2 linked regions of the Paraglaciecola psychrophila 170 genome follow. The main gene of each other region encodes a partner of the protein of the gene in region 2 in a complex. Links are inferred from orthologs where the notes say so. Each region holds a gene or a part of one and is shown on either strand. Other genes may lie near its edges. The genes, in order: C427_RS11310 and lolA.

Region 1 (3,306 bases), 180 kb from region 2 along the record:
ACCCTCCGCTTCTTGTGGGTTTTTAAAACGTTTTAAACCCGCTTCATCTAACGGATTAATAGCGACAATTTTAGCACCTTGACGTTTAGCGGCTTGTAGTGAAGTCAGCATTCGTGGGTGGTTTGATCCGGGATTTTGCCCAAAAATAAAAATAGCTTCGCTATTTTCTAAATCGTGTAATGACACCGTACCTTTACTCACACCGATGGTTTCAGTTAATCCAACACCGCTGGACTCATGACACATGTTTGAACAATCGGGTAAATTATTAGTACCAAATTGACGAACAAATAACTGATACAAAAACGCAGCTTCATTACTGGTGCGCCCAGATGTATAAAAGGCAGCATGGTTGGGTGAGTCGAGTTGACTTAAATTTTTTGCAATCAGTTCGAGGGCATCTGACCAACTGATGGGTTGATAATGTTTAGCACCTTCAGCTAGAAATAACGGTTCAACTAAACGTCCTTGATCATTTAACCAACGATCAGACTTGTATTTTAAATCTTCAATACTATGTTGCTCAAAAAATGCTGATGTTGCCCGTTTTGACGTGGCTTCATCTGCTATGGCTTTGGCGCCATTTTCACAAAATTCAAAGGTCGAACGCTTTAATAAGGGATCTGGCCAAGCACAACCGGGACAGTCAAAGCCTTCAATTTGATTGAGTTGAGTGAGTAATCTAGTACCTTTAATGGGACCAACTTTAGTACTGACATTTTTATATGCAGACACAACAGCCGTTAACCCTGCTGCCCAGTCTTTTTGTTTGGTTACTTGCAAGTTTTTTACTTCAATAGTGTTTTTTGTCATCTAAATTTCCTCTAACTCAGAATATACAGCAGCGCCCAGCACCACTATTATTATGACTATCGTTGTTAATTTTGCTGTAGATAAAAAATTAGTGCCCCAAGACTTTTGCAGGATTAATTCTCGCGGCTTTTATTGCTGGATAAAGTGTGGCTAAAATGCTCAAAACTATAGCAATGAGAGCGGTAAAATAAACTTCATTCCAGTTTAATTCTGAAGGCAAAAAATTAATAAAATAAACATCGCCTGATAAGAATTGTACACCTAACAAATCTTCAATAAAACTCGCAATAGCGGCTAAATTAGTCGCCGCCAAAACCCCAAATATTACGCCTACTATTGTGCCAATCAGGCCATTAAATGTACCTTGTAACATGAAAACTGAAATAATCAGGCTGTTTTTTGCCCCCATACTTTTAAGCATCGCAATTTCGCTTTGCTTTTCGTTAACCGCCATCACTAGGGTAGAAACAATGTTAAAACACGCCACGGCGATGACCAAACTTAATGCGATATACACCACCGCCCTCACCAACTGAATATCTTGATACAGATTGCCATCGTTAATAGTCCAATCCGACATATATACTTCAGGTGTTAATTTATAGCCAATTTCACGTGTTAATTCCCTTGCACTAAAAGCATCTCGATATCTTAAACGTATTCCCTGGGCACCATACTTAATATTTTGTGCCTGTGCAGCCAGAGACATATGCATATAGCCAATATGATTACTCAGTTCACCGCCCATATCTAAACTGGCAATGATATTTAGTCGCAGAGTTTTTGGGGCACTTAAACTAAAATCTTCTGATAGCTGAGGCAATAAAATTTGTACTTTATCACCGACTACCAAATCTAACTTTTGCATCAAGCCGATGCCTAACATAGTGGCGTTTTCATCTAATTGAAATTGCTGCCATTGTTCGCTTGAAACTAAACTTGGGATAACACCATCAGATGCATAAAGGGGATCTAAGGCGGTCATCTCAACCGCCTTCATGTTATTGCCTTTTTGCAACATTCCCGTGGCGTTTACATAAGGTTCGACAAAAATCACTTCGGGGTGATGCTGCAAAGCTTCTACTTCTGCAGGCCAGTTTTCAATGCCACTGGCATAAACAGATTTAAATTCTGCATGGGGAATAACAGACAACAAACGATCTTTTAATTCTTTTTCAAAACCGTTCATTACCGACAACAACAGGATCAGCACAAAACACCCTAAGCCAATCCCAAAAGTTGAAGAAGCCGAAATAAATGATATAAAACCATTCTGGCGTTTATTTGAACGGAAACGCCACGCTAACAACCACACCAAATGCACTAGATAGTGCCCTTTATATCGTTTGTTAAAATGTCTATTGTTTCAGTGGATGCATCACTCAAGCAGCCGTCGATTAAGTGTAAAGAGCGGTCTAATCTTTTAGCCAATTGAGTATCATGGGTCACCACCACAAAGCTGGTATGCATTTGCTCGCGTAAGTCACTGAGTAACTGGTAAATACTTTCACCGGTTTTTTGATCTAGGTTGCCTGTCGGTTCGTCTGCAAGTATTAATTTGGGTTGGGTCACCAAAGCTCTGGCAATAGCCACACGTTGCCGTTCACCACCCGATAATTCAGCAGGTTTATGTTTGTATCGGTGAGATAACCCGACCTTATCCAACATAGCCATGGCTGACTCATTTGCTTGTTTAATAGCTTTTTTAGCTATTAATAGAGGCATAGCGACGTTTTCTAACGCACTAAACTCGGGTAATAAATGATGGAACTGATAAACAAAACCAAGGGATTGATTACGAAATTGAGCTTGTTGATTGCTGCTAAAAGTAAATATGTCTTGTTGTTCAAACGTCACTTGCCCTGAGGTAGGTTTATCTAGAGCCCCTAGCAAGTGTAATAAGGTACTTTTACCCGAGCCTGAACTGCCTACAATGGCAACTTGCTCGGCTTTATTAATAGAAAAATTGATGTTTTTAAGCACCTTAACCCTGTTTTCTCCATCGTTATATTCTTTGGACAGATTGGTACATTTGAGTAACTCACTCATAATCAGCATATTTCCCTAATTTGCATTTGAACTGTTGGTTTTCTGATGCTTACGTAAACGCTTCTTTTCTCTTCTTTTAGCCAATATTCGAGCTAATTTTCGCATGCTTACCACTTGGTCGCTTTCATCAATGATATCAATACCGAACAAGCTCTCAACTAAATCCTCAACCGTTAACACCCCCTCTAAACCACCATATTCATCCACGATAAGTAACATATTTCCTCGTTGTGAATGTAAGGGTGCAATGGCATTGGCTAACGACATACTGCTTAGTATGGTGACCATATCCTTTTGGTAAGTCTTAAGCTCTTTGTCAGCATTGCCACGAGCGTAGGCCAATAATAAATCTGACTTTAATACATAACCGGTAATTTTTTCTGGCTCACCATCTTCATAGATAGGGATCCGTGAAAATGACACATCAGCGTGATTTTGTAAAAA
Region 2 (3,229 bases):
CAAATAAAAAACGCGACATGGTGCGTTTAAGCGAAGTAATAAGCGCCGATGTGTTTCAAGCTTCTGAGTCACCACTGACGATGGTGTTAGGCGCGGATATCTCGGGTAAACCTGTGGTGGTAGATCTGGCGAAAATGCCTCACCTTTTAGTTGCGGGTACCACCGGCTCTGGTAAGTCGGTGGGTGTTAACGTTATGATCCTTAGCCTGTTATACAAATCTACACCTGAAGATGTGCGGATGATCATGATTGATCCCAAAATGTTGGAATTATCGGTTTATGAAGGTATTCCTCATTTGTTAACTGAAGTTGTCACCGACATGAAAGAAGCTGCCAATGCACTGCGTTGGTGTGTGGGTGAGATGGAACGACGTTACAAATTGATGTCTTCCCTTGGGGTCAGGAATCTAAAAGGCTATAACACCAAAGTATTGAATGCGATTGAAGCGGGAGAGCCTATTCGCGACCCATTATGGAAGTCTGAAGAAAGCATGGAAACAGTGGCTCCTTTTTTAGCGAAACTGCCTGCGATAGTCGTAGTGGTGGATGAATTTGCCGACATGATGATGATTGTAGGTAAAAAAGTCGAAGAGTTAATTGCGCGTATTGCCCAAAAAGCGCGTGCTGCTGGTATTCATCTAGTGCTTGCAACGCAAAGACCTTCTGTTGATGTGATTACCGGTTTGATTAAAGCTAACATTCCAACCCGTATTGCGTTTCAGGTATCCTCTAAAATTGATTCTCGGACTATCCTCGATCAGGGTGGGGCAGAGGCATTGTTAGGGGCAGGGGATATGTTGTATTTACCTCCAGGAACAGGTGTGCCGACTAGAATTCATGGTGCATTTGTGGATGATCATGAAGTGCATGCTGTGGTCGCTGATTGGAAAAAGCGCGGTGCACCGCAATATATAGATGAGATTTTAAACGGTGATGCGAATACAGAGATCCTTTTACCAGGTGAACAGTCAGAAGATGCCGATCAAGAATATGATGTGTTTTATGATGAAGCAGTAGCCTTTGTGACAGAGAGTAGACGGGCATCGGTATCTGGCGTACAGCGAAAATTCAGAATTGGTTACAATCGCGCAGCAAGACTGGTTGAACAAATGGAACAAAGCGGCGTCGTAACTTCACCTGGGCATAATGGCAATCGTGAAGTATTGGCTGCTGCTGCTCCTAGAGATTAACCCTACAAGAAGTAATAATAAATGAACAAATTATACCGGCTCAAAAAGCTGATTTTATTTAGCGTAGTTTTACTAAACAGTACCTTTGCCTTAGCAACGGATATGGATGCCAAACAGCATCTAAAAATCAAGCTGGCTAAGCTTGCAACCTATGAAGCCTATTTTACGCAAACTGTGGTCGATATTGAAAATACATTGCTGCAGCAAGCCACTGGGCGGATCGTGCTCCAACAACCTAACAAGTTATATTGGGAGTTGTTTGAACCTAACGAAAGTGTGCTATTGGCTGATGGTGAAAACATTTGGAATATTGACCCCTTTTTAGAACAAGTTGTGGTTTACGCTGCTGACTCTGCACTTGAAAATAATCCGCTGATTTTATTAACTAACCCTGATAGCAGTCAATGGCAAGAGTTTGAGGTGAGTCAATCAGCTAGCCAATTTATTATTACGCCACGTGAGCTTAAAGGCGGTATCGAATCATTACGTTTGGTATTTAAAGGTGACACCTTAGTCGAGCTTGAAAGCCAAGATGGACAGCAACAAAAGAGTTTGCTGTTGTTCTCCGAAATAAAACAAAATCATTCATTACCTACTGATACTTTTATCTTTGTCATGCCTGATGGTTATGAGTTGGACGATCAGCGCTCACTATGACCGCAGAATTTGACTTTGTAGAGAATAACGACTCGGTTGCTCAGTTCGCACCGCTAGCGGCTCGTATGCGTCCTCAAGTGATTGACCAATATTTTGGTCAGCAACATATTATTGGTCCAGATAAGCCTCTAAGAGCCGCACTATTGCGTGGTCAATGTCATTCGATGATCTTGTGGGGCCCACCAGGCACAGGTAAAACCACGTTAGCTGAGTTGGTTGCCAACCATTGCCAAGCCCATATTGAACGATTATCAGCTGTCAGTAGCGGGGTTAAAGATATTCGTCAAGCCATAGACAACGCTAAACATTATGCGAGTCATCATCGCCAGCGGACCATTTTGTTTGTAGACGAAGTACACCGTTTTAATAAAAGTCAGCAAGATGCTTTTTTACCTTACATCGAAGACGGCACAGTGACGTTTATTGGTGCGACCACTGAAAACCCTTCTTTCGAACTCAACAATGCTTTGTTATCCAGAGCTAGGGTATATGTCCTTAAAGGCTTGAGCGTTGAAGATCTCAGTGACGTCATTACTCAAGCGTTAACCGATAAAGAGCGTGGTTTAGGACTTACCGGTATTACTTTAGATGACTATGCAAAGTCAATGTTGATTGATATGGCTGCAGGTGACGCAAGACGTTTGTTAAATTACTTAGAGCTCAGCGCTGACTTTTTACCAACAGACTCTATAGACAAAATAATCAGCGTAGACATGGTAAAACTCGCAGTAGGCGAAAAAGTTGCACAATATGATAAAAATGGTGATCAGTTTTACGATTTAATATCTGCTTTTCATAAGTCGGTACGTGGCTCCGCACCTGATGCTGCATTGTATTGGTACGCACGTATGTTAGTAGCCGGATGCGACCCACTTTATGTTGCTCGTCGTCTATTGGCAATTTCCACAGAAGACATTGGTAACGCTGATCCTAGGGCGATGCAAATATGCCTCAACGCATGGGATATATTTCAGCGTGTTGGACCTGCAGAAGGTGAAAGGGCGATTGCGCAAGCAACCCTCTATTGTGCGAGTGCAGCAAAAAGTAATGCGGTTTATCTGGCGTTTAATGCCGCTGTACAACACGCCAAAGATACACCTGATTCTGCGGTGCCAGAACATTTAAGAAATGCTCCGACTAGCCTGATGAAAGACTTAGGTTATGGAAAAGAATACCGTTATGCCCATAATGAAGTTCATGCTTACGCAGCTGGAGAAAACTATTTTCCCAAAGACCTGCGCGACACTCAATATTATCAACCTAGCTCCCGTGGCTTAGAAAAAAAGCTGCAAGAAAAATTAAACTTTTTAAAAGAACTCGATTTACACAGCACAGAACAAAGGTACAAATAATATGCATACAGCAACGGTGTATATCTTTAT

What was found.
Region 1: the proteins of lolA (region 2) and C427_RS11310 are in contact, whole or in part, in a cryo-EM structure (PDB 7ARM), measured with the Escherichia coli proteins. The link is inferred for Paraglaciecola psychrophila 170 from one-to-one orthologs.

Annotation. Positions count from the first base shown.
Region 1 is NC_020514.1:2,580,619-2,583,924, reverse strand. What follows is about bases 20-2,992. They hold C427_RS11310 (lipoprotein-releasing ABC transporter permease subunit), read right to left. Parts: upstream 2,138-2,992; coding sequence 902-2,137; downstream 20-901. Other genes in these bases: C427_RS11300 (CNNM domain-containing protein), read right to left, coding at 2,878-2,992; lolD (lipoprotein-releasing ABC transporter ATP-binding protein LolD), read right to left, coding at 2,137-2,862; C427_RS11315 (FdhF/YdeP family oxidoreductase), read right to left, coding at 20-813. In the rest of the region: more of C427_RS11315, read right to left, coding at 1-19; more of C427_RS11300, read right to left, coding at 2,993-3,306. UniProt on the Escherichia coli protein: Part of an ATP-dependent transport system LolCDE responsible for the release of lipoproteins targeted to the outer membrane from the inner membrane.
Region 2 is NC_020514.1:2,396,346-2,399,574, forward strand. The notes cover bases 134-3,029. They hold lolA (outer membrane lipoprotein chaperone LolA), read left to right. Parts: upstream 134-1,211; coding sequence 1,212-1,847; downstream 1,848-3,029. Other genes in these bases: C427_RS10485 (DNA translocase FtsK), read left to right, coding at 134-1,190; C427_RS10495 (replication-associated recombination protein A), read left to right, coding at 1,844-3,029. Outside these bases: more of C427_RS10485, read left to right, coding at 1-133; more of C427_RS10495, read left to right, coding at 3,030-3,199; fluoride efflux transporter CrcB, read left to right, coding at 3,201-3,229. UniProt on the Escherichia coli protein: Participates in the translocation of lipoproteins from the inner membrane to the outer membrane.